3 regions of the Beduinella massiliensis genome follow, and region 1 is predicted to be linked to each of the others. Evidence: predicted binding sites of a transcription regulator. Region 1 holds the regulator's gene; each other region holds the start of a gene.

Region 1 (6,043 bases):
CGCACGGAAGGGCTTGTAGTACTTCTTCCAGTTCTCGGCCCAGTCCTGCTCGTGCACCGTCTCGCGCGTGAGCTCAAGGCTGCCCAGGTCAAACCCCAGCTCCATGCCCCTCAGCGCGTCCAGCCGCGCCCTGACGAACGACAGCGCCTCCGGCGTCGACGCCCCGTCTTCAAAATAGGCCTTGACGAGTACGTCTTCCGACATGTTGTCCAGTATGTGCTCGTCCAGCATGTCCCACATACCCTCCGGCTTTTGCGCGTTCAGCACGTCGCTGCGATCCTCGATGCTCGTGCCCGTCGCCCCCGCGCTCATCAGGAGCTCGGAGACGATGTCCGCGCCCTCCGTCGTGGTGTGAACGACCGCTTCCATCCAATCCATCTTTCGTCCTCCTAGACGCGACGAAACGCCGAAAGGCAAAACCCTTCAGCGATTCGCTCGTTTACTTGTTAAAGCTGTCCCGCACGCGGTCGAAGAACGACTTGCGGCCCTCGTACTCCTTGCCGGTCAGGGAATCCTCAAACTGGCGCAGCAGGTCCTTCTGCTTGTCGGAGAGGCGCTTGGGCACCTCCACGCGCACCTTGATGAACAGGTCGCCCTTGCCGCTCGAGCGCAGCTGCTGGATGCCCTGGCCGCGAATGCGAAGCACCGTATCGTTCTGCGTGCCCTCGGGAATGTTATACTTGACCGACCCCTCCAGCGTGGGCACGTCGATTTCACCGCCCAGCGCCGCCTGCGTAAAGGAAATCGGAATCTCGCAGTGCAGGTCGAAATGATCGCGCTTAAAGAGCTTGTGCGGGCGCACGTTGATGTAGACGTACAGGTCGCCCGCGGGGCCGCCGCGAAGTCCCGGCTCGCCCTGGCCGCTCATGGGGAGCACCTGGCCGTTGTCGATGCCCGCCGGAATTTTGATGGTCGCCGTGCGCATCACGCGCACGCGGCCCTGGCCCGCGCACTTGGGGCACTTGTCCGCGATGATCTTGCCCGAGCCGCCGCAGGTGGAGCAGGTGCGCATGTTGACCACCTGGCCGAACAGCGACTGCGTGGTCACCTTCATCTGGCCGCTGCCGCCGCAGGTCGGGCAGGTCTTGGGCTGCGTGCCTGCGCGCGCGCCCGTGCCGCCGCACGCCTCGCAGTTTTCGTTGCGCTGGAACTTAAACTCCTTTTTGCAGCCAAAGGCCGCTTCCTCAAACGTCAGCGTCAGGTCGTAGCGAAGGTCCTGTCCGCGCTCCGGGCCGTTTCTGCGGCGCTGGCCGCCGCCCTCCGCGCCGTTGAAGAAGAAATCGAAGATGCTGTCGAAGCCCTGGCCGCCAAAGCCGCTGAAATCGCCGTAGCCTGCGCCGCCCATGTTCGGCCCCTCGTGGCCGAACTGGTCGTAACGCGCGCGCTTATTGCTGTCGGAGAGCACCTCGTAGGCTTCGTTAACCTCCTTGAAGCGCTCCTCCGCATCCTTGTCGTCGGGGTGCAGGTCGGGGTGATTTTCCTTTGCCAGCTTGCGGTACGCCTTTTTGATCTCGTCGTCCGTAGCGTTCTTCTGAACCCCGAGCACCTCGTAATAATCTCTTTTCGTAGCCACAGTCCTCACCGTCCAATCCTAGGATACGTCATTTGCCGCCGCCATGCGATATGGCGGCGGCCGATGGCGTTTGATGTTCGATTAATGGACGTCGTAGTCGGTGTCTACGTGGCCGTCCTGCGTATCCGCGCCGCCCTGCGCGCCCGCGCCGGCATCCGGACCCGGCTGGCCGGCGCTCTGCTGTTGCTGCTGATAGATCTTGCCGAAGATCTCGTACACCTTCTGCGTGAAGGTCTCCTGCGCGGCCTTGATCTGTTCCACGTCGTTCGACTCGCGCACCTTCTTGAAGGCGTCCAGCTCGCTCTGCACGGTCGCCTTGTCCTCGTCCGTCAGCTTATCGCCCAGATCCTTGAGCTGCTTTTCGACCTCGAAGACCATGCTGTCCGCCCGGTTGAGGGTTTCGACCTCTTCCTTCTTCTTCTTGTCCTCGGCGGCAAACTGCTCCGCTTCCTTCACGCGCTGGTTGATCTCGTCCTCCGTCAGGTTGGTGGAGGCGGTGATCGTCACCTTCTGCTCGTTGCCCGTGCCCAGGTCCTTGGCGCTGACGTTCACGATGCCGTTGCGATCGATGTTGAAGGTAACCTCGATCTGCGGCACGCCGCGCGGCGCGGGGGCAATGCCGGTCAACTGGAAACGGCCCAACGTCTTGTTGCCCGCGGCCATCTCGCGCTCGCCCTGCAGCACGTGCACTTCGACGCTCGTCTGTCCGTCGGCGGCGGTGGAGAAGATCTGCGACTTGGTGGTCGGGATGGTGGTGTTGCGGTCGATCAGGCGCGTGAACACGCCGCCCATCGTCTCAATGCCCAGGGACAGCGGCGTCACGTCCAGCAGCAGCACGTCCTTGACCTCGCCGCCGAGCACGCCGCCCTGAATCGCAGCGCCCAGCGCCACGCACTCGTCCGGGTTGATGTTCTTGTAGGGGTCCTTGCCGGTGATCTTCTTGACGGCGTCCTGCACCGCCGGGATGCGGGTAGAGCCGCCGACGAGGATCACGCGGTCGATCTGCGAGGCGGAGAGGCCCGCGTCGCTCAGCGCGCGCTGCACCGGCTGCAAGGTCGCGTCCACCAGATCGCGGGTCAGCTCGTCGAACTTCGCGCGGGTGAGGGTCATGTCCAGGTGCTTGGGGCCGGTCGCGTCCGCCGTGATGAACGGCAGGTTGATGTTGGTGCTCATGACGCCGGAAAGCTCGATCTTCGCCTTCTCGGCAGCCTCCTTCAGGCGCTGCAGCGCCATGCGGTCGGCCTTGAGGTCGATGCCGTTCTCGCGCTTGAACTCGCTGGCGAGGTAATCGATGATGCGCTGGTCGAAGTCGTCGCCGCCCAGACGGGTGTTGCCGTTGGTGGCCAGCACCTCGAACACGCCGTCGCCGATCTCCAGAATGGAGACGTCGAACGTGCCGCCGCCCAGGTCGTACACGAGGATCTTGTGGTTGTCGTCCTTGTCGAGGCCGTAGGCCAGCGAAGCGGCCGTCGGCTCGTTGATGATGCGCATGACCTCCAGGCCCGCGATGCGGCCCGCGTCCTTGGTGGCCTGGCGCTGGCTGTCGGAGAAGTAAGCCGGCACGGTGATGACCGCCTGCGTGACCGTCTCGCCCAGGTACGCTTCCGCGTCGGCCTTGAGCTTTTGCAGGATCATCGCGGAAATATCCTGCGGCGTGTAGGCCTTGCCGTCGATATCCACCTTGTAGTTGGTGCCCATCTCGCGCTTGATCGAAATGATGGTGCGGTCCGGGTTGGTGACGGCCTGACGCTTCGCCACCTGACCGCAGAGGCGCTCGCCGTTCTTGGCGAACGCGACGACGGAAGGCGTGGTGCGCGCGCCCTCAGCGTTGGGGATGACCGTCGCCTCGCCGCCTTCCATGACGGCTACACAGCTGTTCGTGGTACCCAGGTCAATGCCGATAATCTTTCCCATAATGATTTCCTCCTAGCCTAGATGAATCACTTGTTTGTGTGAGTTTTTCGTAAATCAAGAATGTATGTGATCAGGCTTCAGCCTGCGACCACCTTGACCATCGCGTGGCGAATCACGCGCGTCCCGACCTTATAGCCTTTTTGGAGCACAAGGCAAACCGTGCCCGGCTCGCCCTCGTCCTCCGCGCCTTGCAGCACCGCGTTTTCAAGCTCCGGGTCGAAAACCTCTCCCGCGCGGTCGATCACCTCGACGCCGAGCTTTTGCAGCGTCTCCCAAAGCCCCCGGTGCACGAGCTCCACCCCGCTCTTCAGGGGCGATTCCTCTTCCCCGGCGGATGCGAGCGCCCGCTCGATGTTGTCGAGCACGGGCAGCAGCTTTTCCACGGTATCCCGCTTGCCCTCTTCGTATGCCTCCGCGCGCACCGCGGTGTTGCGGCGGCGGTAGTTGTCAAAGTCGGCCTGCACGCGCTGGGCGAGGTTCAGGTACTCCTCGCACTTCGCGAGCGCGTCCGCAAGCTGCTTTTCCGCCTCCTGCCCGGCGGCTTCCTGCTCCTCTGCGCTCTCCTGCGCGGGCTCCTCCGTCTTAGGTACCTCTTCCTCCAGCAGCTCCTTGCTTACGTTCTCTTCGTTCATCGTCTTGCCCTTTCTTTTGCGGTCCTGCGACCATTGCCGTATCCGTTCTTTTTGAACGTCCGCCTGCTTCTTAATCCCGTCTACCACGCCGGCGCTCTTCTTTGAGCCGTCGTTCCCGCTCTTCTTTTTCATTTCTTGTCCTGCCCGGAAAGCATCTCCATCAGAGACTTTCCCATGTAATCAAGCGCTGAGATCACCCGGTTATACTGCATGCGCGTGGGGCCGATGATGCCGATGGTGTTCACCTTGCCGTTAGCGAGCCGGTATGTCGCCGTGACGACGGAGCAGTCCTTCGTCTCGGGCAGCCCGGTTTCCGGGCCGATGCGGATCGAAAACTCCATCTGCGTGCCGCCCGACAGCAGCCGGATCACCTTTTCCTTTGTTTCCAGCACGCTCAGCAGGCTTCTCGCCTTTTCCACATCGCTGTACTCGGGATAGTCCAGCAGGTTGGACGTGCCGCCGACCACCAGGTCCGTGTGGTCGCCCGGTTCCCCGCTCTCGCGGATCGTATCCAGCATGCCGCTGAGCAGCTCGCCCTGATCCCGAAACTCCGCGCCGATTCCTTCCAAAATCGCCTGCACCTGGCTCATCTTGCAGCCCGCGAGCCGCTCGGTCAGCATGCGGGAAACCCGGTACAGATCGTCCGTGCTCATGCCAGGGCTGATGTGCATCGGCGTCTGCTTGATGACCCCGGCATCCGTCACCAGAATCAAAAGCGCCATGCCCTCCGTCACCGGCACCAGCTGCAGATGGCGCAGCTTCAGGTTTTCCTCCTCCGGCTGGCGCGTCATGATGACCGAGGTATAATGCGTCACGCTGGAAAGCGCCTGCGCCGCGCGCTCGGCCACGTCCTCCACCTGGCGCACGCGCCGGTCGAAGAACTGGCTGATGACCTTCGCCTCCTCCGGGGTCAGCGGGGTGCGCTTCATCAGCTGATCTACGTACAGCCTGTACGCCTTGTACGAGGGCACGCGGCCCGCCGACGTGTGCGGCGAATCCAGATAACCCAGCTCCTCCAGATCGCTCATTTCATTGCGAATGGTCGCCGAGGACAAGCTCTGCTCGTACTTGCGCGAGATCGTTCGAGAACCTACGGGCAGCGCCGTGACGATGTAGTCGTCGATGATCGCCTGCAGAATTCTGAATTTTCGCTCGACAAGATCCACGATTCATCACCTTTCCTTCGGGTTGTTAGCACTCTCAAAGGTCGAGTGCTAACCAACGTGATAAAAATAGCACTCCTTTGCGCTTTTGTCAAGGTGTTTGGAAGCATTTTTTGAACTTTTTGACCTTTTTTGATTAAAAACCGCTTTTGGGTGCTTCAAAGTCCATCAGTTCCACCAGCACGGCGTTCTGCACGTCCATGCCGCGGCGCGTCAAGCGCAAAAAATCCCCTTCCCAGATGAGCAGCCCCGCGTCTATGAGGCGCGTCAGCTTCTCGCCCCAGCACGCCTGCGGCGTCACGTGAAAGTCGCGCGCAAAGCGCGAGCCGTCCATGCCGCGCGTGAGGCGCAGGCCCAGCATCGCCCGCTCGAACATGCGATCCTTTACCGTAAGCGACTCGCAGGAATCCTGCGGGCTCTCCCCGGCGCGGACGGCGGAAAGGTACGTGCCCATGTGGGCAGTATTGCCAAAACGGCGCTCTTCCATGTAGCTGTGCGCCGCGAGCCCCACGCCCAGGTACGGCGCGCACGTCCAATAGACCAGATTGTGCCGGCATTCAAAGCCCGGCCGCGCAAAGTTGGAAAGCTCGTATTGGCAAAGTCCAGCCCGCTTCGCGGCCCGAATCGCCGCTTCGTACATCTCCCGCTCCGCGTCCTCGTCCGGCAGGGGCGGAAGGTTCCCTTCCGAAAGGGAAATGGCCAGGCGCGTGCCCTCCTCCACGATCAGCGCGTAGCAGGAAAGGTGCTTAGGCGAAAGGTCG
Region 2 (6,043 bases), 1.8 Mb from region 1:
GATTTCGAGCGTCATGACGTTCACAAGGCGGATGTTCGTGATTAACAGGTCGAAGGGATGCAGGCCACGGCTGGCCAACCCAATTTTTGCATTCATTGCGCGCTCCTATCAGGGAAGTTAAAGATAAATCCGAACGATTAAATCGTATCCTATTCTAAACGTTCTGTCAATAGGCGGCGCGAAAGAAAACGGCTCTCGTTTTCTGGAGAAATCGGTCGAAAAGGAATGCCGTTTTTTAGGGGTTTGGCTTTATGCGGGGACACGCTTGCTTTTGGCGGCGCAGGCGGGTATAATGCTTTCGATCCTACAGAAAGAAGGGCGGAACATGACAAAGGAAGAGCTCAAGCAGCGCGTGCTGGAGCGAATTGACGCGCGCAGGGACGAAATCATCGCCATCGGCGAGCAGATCTTTCACAACCCCGAATTGGGTTTTAAGGAATACAAGACCGCGCGGCTGGTGCGCGATACGTTCGACAGCCTGGGACTGGCGCACGAGGACGGCATCGCCCTCACCGGCGTAAAGGCCGAGGCAAAGGGCGGGCAAAGCCGGGCGCGCGTGCTCGTCATGGGCGAGCTGGACGCGGTCGTGTGCCCGCTGCACCCCTGCGCGGACCTTGAGACGGGCGCGGCGCATTCCTGCGGCCATAACGCCCAGATCGCGTCGATGCTGGGCGCTGCGATGGGCCTTGCGCCCTTCATGCGGGAACTGGACGGCGACGCGGTCTTCATGGCGGTGCCGGCGGAGGAATACGTCGAGCTGGAATACCGCGAGCGGCTGCGTCAGGATGGAAAGATCGAATTCTTTGGCGGCAAGCAGGAATTCATCCGCCTGGGCCAGCTGGAGGGCATCGACGCGGGCATGATGATTCATTCGCACGCCGGGGTCACGGAGCGCAAATTCCTCATCAACTGCGACAGCTCCGGCTTTCTGGGCAAGATCGTGCGCTACCACGGGCAGGAAGCGCATGCGGGCGCGGAGCCGTTCGCGGGGGTGAACGCGCTGAACGCGGCGGCGCTTTCGATCATGGCGATCAACGCGAACCGCGAGACGTTCAGGGACAGCGACCGCATCCGCGTGCACCCGATCATCACCAAGGGCGGCGACCTGGTGAACATCGTCCCGGCGGACGTGCGCATGGAGACCTACGTGCGCGGGCGCACGATCGAGGCGGTCGTGGACGCCTCCGACAAGGTGGACCGCGCGCTGCGCGCGGGGGCGATGGCGGTCGGCGCGACGCTGGACATCGTGCAGACGCCCGGCTATCTGCCGATGCTTCAGGACCCGGAGCTGAATCGCCTGTTCGCGGAAAACAGCGAGGCGCTGTTGGGCGAGGGCGCGAACCTCTACGGCTACGAACTGATGGGCGCGACCGACGCGGGCGACGTGAGCTCCGTCGTCCCCTTCATGCACATCTCCACCGGCGGCTACGACGGCACGGCGCACAGCAAGGACTTCACCGTCTGCGACAAGGAGATGGCCTACGTCATGCCCGCGCGCGCGATGGCGATGACGGTGGTGGATCTTCTGTGGGACGGCGCCCGGAAGGCGCGGGCGATCCGCGCGGATTATACCCCCAGGTTCACGCGGGAGTCGTACGTTGACTTCTGGCGGCAATATAATAAGGAAACGCATTGAACTACGGCGCGTCAGGCGGCATTCGCCTGGCGCGTGTTTTTTGATCGCGGAGGCAGTTGCATTTCCGGTCGGTGCGCAGCAAATGATCTGAGCAGCGCGCCGAGAGCGCAGGGACGGCAGACTGACCGTCCCTGATTCTGTTAGCACTCTTAATGGTTGAGTGCTAAAAAGTGCTTGACATGCGCGCCGGAGGGGACTACAATAGGGCCCGTAAGGAAAATTTTCTGACCAGGGGAGGTTCTATATATGGAAAAGAAGACCGGAAGCGTATCGATTCATGCGCAGAATATCATGCCCGTCATCAAGAAGTGGCTGTATTCGGACAAGGATATCTTCATCCGCGAGCTGGTGAGCAACGGCTGCGACGCCATCACCAAGATGAAGATCGCCAGCGGCGAGCAGGAGGGCTACGAGGTGCACGTCGAGGTGGACGCCGCAAAGAAGCAGCTCCGCTTCATCGACAACGGCATCGGCATGACCGCCGAGGAGGTCGAAAAGTACATCGGACAGGTAGCCTTCTCCGGCGCGGAGGAGTTCCTCAAGCAGTACGACGACAAGGACAAGGACGGCGGCATCATCGGCCACTTCGGCCTGGGCTTCTATTCCGCGTTCATGGTATCCTCCAAGGTGACGATCGATACCCTCTCCTATCAGCCGGGCGCCGTGGCCGTGCGCTGGGTGAGCGAGGACGGCATGGAATACACCGTGGAGGGCAGCGACTGGAACCGGCGCGGCACCTGCATCACCCTCGACATCGCGGAGGGCGAGGAGGAATTCGTGCGTCCCTACCGCGTGCGCGAGGTGCTAGACCGTTACTGCGCCTTCATGCAGACGCCGATCTTCCTGGACGAGATCAAGCCTGAGGAAGAGAAGAAGGAAGAGGATCCCAAGGCCGAGGGCGAGGACGCGGAGCCGGAAAAGGAGCCGGAAGCGCCTAAGCCCATCAACGACACCCACCCGCTGTGGCTCAAGAACCCCTCCGACTGCACGGAGGACGAATACAAAGCCTTCTACCGCAAGGTGTTCCGCGAGTACGAGGACCCGCTCTTCTGGGTGCACCTCAACGTAGACTATCCCTTCAAGCTCAAGGGCATCCTCTACTTCCCCAAGCTCAAGCAGGACTTCGGCGGCATGGAGGGCCAGATCAAGCTGTTCAGCGGCCAGGTGTTCGTCGCGGACAACATCAAGGAGGTCATCCCCGAGTTCCTGATGCTCCTCAAGGGCGTCATCGACTGCCCCGACCTGCCCCTCAACGTCTCGCGTTCGTTCCTGCAAAACGACGGCTACGTGCGCAAGATCAGCGGGCATATCACCAAGAAGGTGGCGGATCGCCTGACCGGCATGGCGGGCAACGACAGGCCCTCCTTTGAGAAGTACTGGCCGGACATTCATCCCTTCATCAAGTACGGCTGCATGCGCGACGAGAAGTTTAACGAGCGCATGAAGGACGTGCTGCTCTACAAGACCGTGGACGGACGCTTCCTCACGCTTTCGGAGTACATCGAGGCCAACAAGGAAAAGGCCCCGGACAAGGTGCTCTACACCACGGACGAGAGCCGCCAGGACGCGATGATCAAGCTGTACCGCGACCAGGGCATCGACGTGGTGGTGCTCGACACGCCCATCGACGTAAACTTCGTTTCCTTTATGGAGTATTCCGGCCAGAAGGACGGGAAGCTCAAGTTCTGCCGCGTGGACGCGGATCTGTCCGCCCTCAAGGAGGAGGGGGGCGAGGCGCCCGCTCTGGACACGGACAAGCTGACGAAGCTGTTCCGCGAGGCCACGGGCAAGGCGGAGCTGAAGGTGGAGCTGCAGGCCCTGCGCGACGCGGAGCTGCCCGCGATGCTGCTGGAGGACGAGCAGACCCGCCGCTTTAAGGACATGTCGCGCCTGTACGGCGAAAAGGGCTTCTCCCTGCCGGACGACTGCACGCTGGTGCTCAACAGCAAGAACCCCGTCGTCGCCGCCCTTTCCACGGGCGAGGAGGGCGAGCGCCAGAGGATGATCGCCAGCCAGGTGTACGACCTGGCGGAGCTGTCGCGAGCGCCGCTTTCGCCCGAGCAAATGACCGCCTTCCTCAAACGCTCGATGAAGCTGTGCGAGCTGGCAGCGGAAAAATAAAAAAAATTTCTTTTAAAACGAAGCCGCGTGATTTCCGCAGCTTCGTTTTTTATGTCCAATACAACGTGGCAGAAATTTGGCGAATTGTGACAGGAATGCGGCGGAAAGATGGCACAAGAGCTACGATAAAGCCGAGAGGATTTAGTTGACTTTTTCCAAAACTGGTGTTATGATATGTCCGTCGGGTGTGGAAAAAATAGACACCAAGGGTATCTCATTGCTAAACCGGCGTCGAGAAATGAATCTGTTTTGTTACATGGCCCAAAAAGAAAACAGCGGACGCTTTAAAATATCAAAAAAGCTCCAAAAGCGTCCACTAAACGGGAAATCACGATATAGGGGACCGGCTTTTCCTGATTTTTGCGCGGAGGCAACCGCGTGAAAATAAAAAAACCTAAAGGAGATTTTAGCCATGAAAAAGATCCTTGCTCTGGTATTGGCGCTGAGCCTGGCGCTCGGCCTGGGCGCTACGGCGCTGGCCGAAGGCGACGCGTACGTGTTCTGGTATACGTTCAGCGACGTGTATCTTTCCAGCGTGCGCGCGGCCCTGAACGACGCGATGAAGGGCGCGAACATCGCGTTCGTGGACAACGACGCGAACGCTACCCAGGCGACGCAGACCGACCAGATTTCCACCGCCATCGCGAGCAAAGCGGGCCTGTTGGCCGTGAACATCTGCGAGACCGGCGCAGACGGCATCGCGCAGAACGTCGTGGACATGGCGAAGGCCGCGGACATCCCGCTGGTGTTCTTCAACCGCTCCGTGTCCGAAGACATCGTCAAGAGCTATGACAAGTGCGTGTTCGTCGGCACCAACTACGAAGAGGCCGGCATCATGCAGGGCAAGATGATCGGTGAGTACGTCCTGGCGAACTACGACGCGCTCGACCTCAACGGCGACGGCGTCATCAGCTACGTCATGTTCAAGGGCGACGAAGCCAACCAGGAAGCCATCGCGCGCACGAAGTACGGCGTGGAAGACGCCAACAAGGTGCTGGTCGCGGCGGGCAAGCCGGAGCTCAAGTTCTACGACGAGAGCAACGACAACAAGTACCTTGTGGATCAGAACGGCACGTGGTCCAACCAGGCGTCGTTTGACTACATGCAGACCATCCTCGCGCAGTACAACGAGGCGAACGGCAACATGGTCGAGCTGGTCATCGCCAACAACGACGACATGGCGCTGGGCGCTGTGAACGCGCTGCAGAACGCTGGCTACAACAATGGTCAGGAAGGCGCCAAGACCATCCCGGTGTTCGGCGTCGACGCGACCGATACCGCGAAGGACCTGATCGCCTCCGGCTACATGACCGGCACCATCAAGCAGGACGCTATCGGCATGGCGGACGCCATCACGACGATCGCGGGCAACCTGATGAACGGCAAGGACATGTTCGAGGGCCTCAACGAGGCGTACGTGGTAGAGGACGGCTGGAAGGTCGCGATCCCGTACGGCGTGTACACCGGTGAGGGCAACTGATCCCCTCATAGTTCAATAACGTGCAGCGCGCGGAGGGGCATAGCCCCTCCGCGCAGTTTCAGGCTGGGGCTAATGCAAATGTGCATACACGAAATTCATCTCCCATGGAAGGAGAGAAGCGCAGATGGAAGGTAAGACCGATCAGACGCCGCTGCTTCGGATCGAGGGGATCAGCAAGACGTTCCCCGGCGTCAAGGCGCTGGACAGGGTCTCCCTGACGGTAAAGGCGGGCACGGTTCACGCGCTGATGGGCGAAAACGGCGCGGGCAAGTCGACGCTGATGAAGTGCCTGTTCGGCATGTACGTCAAGGACGAGGGGCACTTTTTTTTAGAGGGCAAGGAAATCAACTTCAAATCGTCGCGCGAAGCGCTCGACAACGGCGTGGCGATGGTGCATCAGGAGCTCAACCAGGCGCTCAAGCGCAGCGTCATGGACAACATCTGGCTGGGGCGTTACCCGAAGATGAAGGGGCTGCCCTTTGTGTCGGAAAAAAAGATGTACGACGACACGATGGAGATCTTCAAGGAGCTGGACATCGCCGTCAATCCCAAGACGATCATGAGCGCCATGCCGGTATCGCAGCGGCAGATGGTGGAGATCGCCAAAGCGGTCTCCTTCCATTCCAAGGTCATCGTGTTCGACGAGCCGACGTCGTCTTTAACGGAGCAGGAAGTGGAACACCTGTTCAGGATCATCAACATGCTCCGCGACAGGGGCTGCGGCATCATTTATATCTCTCATAAGATGGAGGAAATCCTCCGGATTTCGGACGAGGTCACCATCATGCGCGACGGCCAGTGGGTGG
Region 3 (6,043 bases), 1.0 Mb from region 1:
CCTTGGCCGCGCGCTCCTTCAGGATGGACATCTTGTATTCGGAGAGCTTGACATCCAGCGGGGAGATGGTTTTCTTTCCGATCAGGGCATAATAAAAGGCGACGCCGAGGCCGACGCCGAGCGCATACGGCAGCGCTACGAGCAGCGCGGAGGGCTCGCCTCCGCCGGTGATCGCACGGTACATCTCCTTCTGCGCCTCGAACATGTTGACGTCCGCGTGGAACCACATGATCGCGAGCGCGCTGCCCGCGAGCAAGACGAGAAACGCGGCGGCTGTGCGCAGCGCCAATCCCTTTTTCCGCTTGTCGCGCCTGCGCGTCAGGAGGGTGGTACCCGTCCCCATCAGCGAAACCTGTTCTCCCGGATAGCGCGCGCTGATCGCCCGCACGACCTGCATCGCCTGTACGCAGTAGACGCCCGCTTCCTTGGGAACGGAAACCGTCACATCTTCCAGGTCGATCCGCGCGTCGCAGAGGGTATCGCAGACGTCTTTCACGCGAAGTTCGTCCCGCACGCCGCATTCCACCGTTTCCATCATGCGAAGATATATCATTGCAGCGCCTCCTGCTCAAATACCCACTGGGCATCCACAAAACTGCGGCTTCCCCGTGCCGTGCGTTCCTGCACGAGCGCGCCGATAAAGACCAGCGCCGCCAAAAGCGCCGCGATAAGCGCCGTCACGATGACCTTCTCCCGCGTTTCTTCCATTGCCGCGTCCCTCCTCCATGCTTCCCGGCCGCCTGTTTTTCTGGGCTTATTATGCTGCCGGGCACGCGGATCATGTCGGAATTGCCGAAAGAAACCATGTAAAAAGGCCCCTCGCTTGACAGCGAGGAGCCTTTCATGCGCTCCATCATCGAATTTTACGCTCAATCGCTTCACTGAACCCGAGCAGCGCAAGCGTCAAAAGCAGCAGCGCCGCGGGCACGACCGCAAGCGTCGCCTTCCCCGCGATGGCGCCGACGAGCGGCGGCACGAAGGTCGAGCCCACGTAGGCCACCGCCATTTGCAGCCCCATCGCGGCCTGCGAGGCGCGCTTCCCAAAGTGGCGCGGCGTCTCGTGAATCAGGCTCGGATAAATCGGCGCGCAGCCGACGCCCAGCAGCAGCAGACCGAACAATGAAAACAGCGCCGGCAGCGGCAGGATGAGAATCAGCGCGCCCCCGAGCATGCCTGCGCAGCCGATGCGGATCATCCGCCGCGCTTCCAGTCGCATGCTCAAAAAACCGGAAAGCGCGCGGCCGATGGTGATGCCGCCGTAAAAGCAGGAACCCCACGCCGCAGCCGTAGCCGTATCGAGTGCGCGCATCTCCACGAGGTAGCTGGGCATCCACAGCCCGGCCGTCACCTCGACGCCGCAGTAGCACAGGAAGGACAGAAGTGCAAACGGCATGCCGGGCAGCCGCAGCGCTTCCCGATTGGAAACGAAGTGGACGTCTTCTTCCCCCTGCGCCTTTTCCGGCTGTTCTCCCCGCTTCCAGAGCGGCATGGAAAAGGCCAGTACCGCGCAGAGCGCGAACTGAAGCACCGATATGACGCGATAGCCGCTCGCCCATCCCGTTCTCAGCATGCAGGCCGAAAGGATGATCGGCCCCGCCGTCGCGCCGATGCCCCAGAAACAGTGCAGCCAGCTCATATGCTGCGCGCGGTAGTGCATTGCCACGAAATTATTGAGCGCCGCGTCCACCGACCCCGCGCCCAGCCCCAGCGGCACGGCGAGCAGGCAAAGCCACCATAGGGAGCGTGCAAACGAATAGCCCAGCAGCGCGAACGCCGTCATAAGCACGCTGACGAGCGTCACCTTCCCCGTGCCAAAGCGGCGAATGACGCGGCTGCTCATGAGGCTGGAGACGATCGTGCCGAAGCTTACGATCATCGAGACGGCACCTGCGGCAGAAAGCGGCGCCGCCAGGTCCACGCGCATGACGGGCCAAGCCGCGCCGAGGAGTGAATCGGGCAGACCCAGGCTGATGAAGGCGAGATAGATGACGACGAGAAGCGTACCCACTTCATAATCCCCCCAAATACAAGCTGAAACCCAGTATAGCATAGAAAGGAAAAAGTGCCCACACAGGATCGCTGTGTGGGCACAAAGCTGCTAATTTTCGGAAGGGATGAGCTATTAATACATGCCGCCCATGCCGCCCTGCGGGGCCGCTGCGGGCGCGGGGTTCTTCTCCGGCAGGTCCGCCACCAGGGACTCGGTGGTCAGCACCATCGCCGCGACGGATGCTGCATTCTGCAGCGCGCTGCGGGTGACCTTCGTCGGGTCGAGGATGCCGCGTGCAACCATGTCGCAGTACTCGCCCTTGAGTGCGTCGAAGCCGTAGCCCGGCTTGCGGGACTTCTTGATGGTCTCCACGATGACGGAGCCCTCGATGCCGGCGTTCGCAGCAATCTGACGAACCGGCTCCTCCAGCGCGCGCAGCACGATGGAAACGCCCGTCTTCGCATCGCCACTGTGCTTCGGCAGCTCGGCGGCCACCCTGCCCAGCACGCTCAGCAGCGCGGTTCCGCCGCCCGGGACGATGCCTTCTTCGACGGCAGCGCGGGTCGCTGCCAACGCGTCCTCGATGCGGAGCTTGCGCTCTTTCATCTCGATCTCGGTCGCCGCGCCGACCTGGATGACGGCTACGCCGCCCGCCAGCTTCGCCAGACGCTCCTGGAGCTTTTCCTTGTCGTAATCGCTCGTCGTCTCACCGATCTGGGTGCGGATGGAGTTGACGCGCGCCTGAATAGCGGCCTTGTCGCCCGCGCCCTCGACGATGGTGGTGTTGTCCTTGTCGACCTTGACCTGACGCGCACGACCCAGCATGTTCATGGTCGCGTCCTTGAGCTCTAGGCCGACCTCCTCGGTGATGACGGTGCCGCCCGTCAGCACGGCGATATCCTCCAGCATGGCCTTGCGGCGGTCGCCGAAGCCCGGCGCCTTGACGGCGACGCAGGTGAACGTTCCACGGAGCTTGTTGAGCACCAGCGTGGTCATCGCTTCGCCCTCGACGTCCTCAGCGATGATGAGCATCTTCTTGCCGGACTGCACGACCTGCTCGAGCAGCGGCAGCAGCTCCTGGATGTTGGAGATTTTCTTGTCGGTGATGAGGATGACCGGATCGTCCAGCACGGCTTCCATCTTATCCGTGTCGGTCGCCATGTAGGCGGAGACGTAGCCGCGGTCGAACTGCATGCCTTCCACGATATTGAGCTCGGTCTTCATGGTCTTCGATTCTTCGACCGTGATGACGCCGTCGTTGCCGACCTTCTCCATCGCGTCGGAAACCAGCACGCCGACCTCGTCACTCGAAGCGGAAATCGCCGCGACATGCGCGATGGCGTCCTTGCCCTCGATCGGCTTGGACAGCTCCTTGAGACCCTCGACGGCGGCCGCCGTCGCGTCCTCGATGCCGGCCTTCAGCACCATGGGATTCGCGCCCGCCGCCAGGTTCTTGAGGCCCTCGCGGATCATCGCCTGCGCCAGCAGGGTGGCGGTGGTGGTGCCGTCGCCCGCGACGTCGTTCGTCTTGGTGGCGACTTCCTTCACGAGCTGCGCACCCATGTTTTCAAAGGCGTCCTCCAGCTCGACTTCCTTGGCGATGGTGACGCCGTCATTCGTGATCAGCGGCGCGCCGAACTTTTTGTCCAGCACCACGTTGCGGCCCTTCGGGCCCAGGGTGATCTTCACGGTATCGGCCAGCGCGTTGACGCCGCGCTCAAGCGCGTGACGGGCCTCTTCGCCGAAAATAATCTGCTTCGCCATGATAATTACTTCCTTTCCCACTCGTTATAACTCAAGGATGTTCAGGCTTATTCCACGATCGCGAGGATGTCGCTCTGGCGAACGATGATCAGCTCCTGACCGTCGATCTTAACCTCGGTGCCCGCGTACTTGGAGTAGATGACCTTCTGGCCGACCTTCACCTGCATGGAAACTTCCTTGCCGTCCACCAGCCCGCCCGGGCCGACAGCGAGCACCTCAGCCGTCTGGGGCTTTTCTTTGGCGCTGCTCGTCAGGATGATGCCACCCTTGCTGGTCTCCTCAGCTTCGAGGTTCTTGATGACCACGCGGTCAAAAAGCGGTTTCACGTTCATAATCAATGCCTCCTTGATGGAATGATAAACTTGTTTGGGGTTGTTAGCACTCTCAATAGGTGAGTGCTAAATCATGCTGATAGTTTAAGCCATTCTCCCGTTCATGACAAGTGGGAAAATTGCACAAATTTTTAAGAAATTTGTTATCTTCGTTTTTCCGGATCTCCGCTTCCTTCTGCCAGCGACATGCTACGTTCGAAAATCCGCGTAGCGCAGCGCGCGCGGCTATGCTACAATAGCAGGACGGAGGTTTGCCATGAACAAGACGGAATTTTCGGAGGCGCTGCTCTCCTGGTACGACGCGGAGCATCGCCCGCTCCCCTGGCGCGAAACGCGCGATCCCTACGCCATCTGGGTTTCCGAAATCATGCTGCAGCAGACGCGTGCCGAGACGGTTATTTCCTATTATGAGCGGTTTCTCGCCCGCTTTCCGGACGCGCGCGCGTTAGCGCAGGCGCCGGAGGAGGACGTGCTCAAGGCGTGGGAGGGCCTGGGATATTATTCCCGCGCGCGCAATCTGCAATCAGCGGCGCGCAAAATCGTGCAGGAATACGGAGGAAATCTGCCGGACACCTGCGCAGAGCTGCGAAAACTGCCCGGCATCGGCCCCTATACCGCAGGCGCCGTGGCCTCGATCTGCTATGGCGAACGGGTGGCCGCAGTGGATGGCAACGTAGAGCGCGTCGTCGCCCGCGTCTTCGGCGTGCGGGAGGACGTAACGCAGCCCGCTGTGAAGCGCGCGGTTGCAGATCGCGCGCAAAGCCTCGTGCCGTCCCTTCGCACAGGCGACTTCACCAACGCGATGATGGAGCTGGGCGCGACCGTCTGCACGCCCGGCGCGCCCAGATGCCTGCTGTGCCCGGTGCGCGCGCTGTGCGACGCGTTCGAAACGGGCGACGCGGAACAGCTCCCGGTTAAGAAGAAGGCGCGACCTCAGCGCTCGATACAGGTGGGCGTTGCCGTCGTCTATTCGGGTGGACGCGTGCTGCTGCAAAGGCGAAGCGAACGCCTGCTCGGTGGGCTGTGGGTCTTTCCGCTCTTTGAAGACGCCGTCACGGACAGAGCGCTCTGCGCGCGCCTCGAGGCGCTGGGCGTGCCCGCCATCTATGATGCGCCGCTCGGCACGGCGCGCCACGTCTTTACCCACATCATCTGGGAGATGACGCTGCACGCCTTTCAGGCGGAGAACGTGCCCGCGCCGGACGGCTGCCGCTGGGCGACGGCCGACGAGCTGCGAGCGCTGCCGCTGCCCACCGCCGTAAAGGCCGCGCGAAAGGATGCGCTGCGCCTGCTGTCAAGGCAAGAGGAGGAAATTTAAATTGAACGTCTTTCTTGAAACCGAACGCCTTCTCCTGCGCGAGATGACGGAAGCCGATCTGCCCGACCTTTGCGAGATTTTGCAGGACCCGCGCGTGATGACCGCCTACGAGGGGCCTTTCCCGATCGAAGAGGTTCACTCCTGGCTTTCCCGCCAGCAGGAGCGGTACGCGCGCGACGGATTCGGGCTTTGCGCCGTCGTTCGCAAACAGGATGGTCTCCTGGTCGGCCAGGCAGGCCTTACCCTGCAGGATACGCCGCAGGGCAGGAAGGTCGAGATTGGCTACCTGTTCAAATACGCCTGCTGGCATCAGGGCTACGCGACGGAAGCCGCCGCCGGCGCGATGCGCTACGCGTTCGACGTGCTGGGCGTGCAATGCATTTGCTCGATCATTCGGGACACGAACGAAGCCTCGCAGGCCGTCGCGCGGCGAAACGGCCTCGTCCCCACTTTTACGTTCACGAAACATTATCGTGGGGTGGACATGCCGCACATCGTCTTTGAGCGCCGCCGCGATCCCCGCGCGCCGTTCAAGGCGCTGCCCGGGAATGCCTGGGACGTTTCCTGCGAACATATGGACGCCCTGGCGGACGGCGTCTTTTCCGTGGATGGCGTCCGCGTGCTCAAATCCTTCGCTCG

The links. Region 1 encodes HrcA, which represses chaperone genes, less so after heat shock. Its sites were predicted from a motif close to TGTTAGCACTCNNNNNNNNNGAGTGCTAACA; they were not measured.
Region 2: htpG (molecular chaperone HtpG) is a predicted target of HrcA. The motif match lies at 1,775-1,805, and genes of this name have one in related genera.
Region 3: C1725_RS13335 (co-chaperone GroES) is a predicted target of HrcA. The motif match lies at 4,128-4,158, and genes of this name have one in related genera.

What each region holds. Positions count from the first base shown of each region.
Region 1 covers NZ_LT963430.1:1,715,518-1,721,560, reverse strand. Annotated here, with positions in the region: gene prmA (50S ribosomal protein L11 methyltransferase) at 1-378, opposite strand, end outside; gene dnaJ (molecular chaperone DnaJ) at 440-1,573, opposite strand; gene dnaK (molecular chaperone DnaK) at 1,655-3,487, opposite strand; gene grpE (nucleotide exchange factor GrpE) at 3,565-4,251, opposite strand; gene hrcA (heat-inducible transcriptional repressor HrcA) at 4,248-5,285, opposite strand; gene hemW (radical SAM family heme chaperone HemW) at 5,419-6,043, opposite strand, start outside.
Region 2 covers NZ_LT963430.1:3,548,038-3,554,080, reverse strand. Annotated here, with positions in the region: gene C1725_RS17055 (adenine deaminase C-terminal domain-containing protein) at 1-96, opposite strand, end outside; gene C1725_RS17050 (amidohydrolase) at 326-1,636, shown strand; gene htpG (molecular chaperone HtpG) at 1,883-3,757, shown strand; gene C1725_RS19520 (hypothetical protein) at 4,010-4,171, opposite strand; gene C1725_RS17040 (substrate-binding domain-containing protein) at 4,170-5,237, shown strand; gene C1725_RS17035 (ATP-binding cassette domain-containing protein) at 5,362-6,043, shown strand, end outside.
Region 3 covers NZ_LT963430.1:2,740,249-2,746,291, forward strand. Annotated here, with positions in the region: gene C1725_RS13320 (stage V sporulation protein AA) at 1-553, opposite strand, end outside; gene C1725_RS19420 (hypothetical protein) at 550-708, opposite strand; gene C1725_RS13325 (MFS transporter) at 854-2,008, opposite strand; gene groL (chaperonin GroEL) at 2,123-3,754, opposite strand; gene C1725_RS13335 (co-chaperone GroES) at 3,802-4,086, opposite strand; gene mutY (A/G-specific adenine glycosylase) at 4,343-5,404, shown strand; gene C1725_RS19425 (GNAT family N-acetyltransferase) at 5,406-6,043, shown strand, end outside.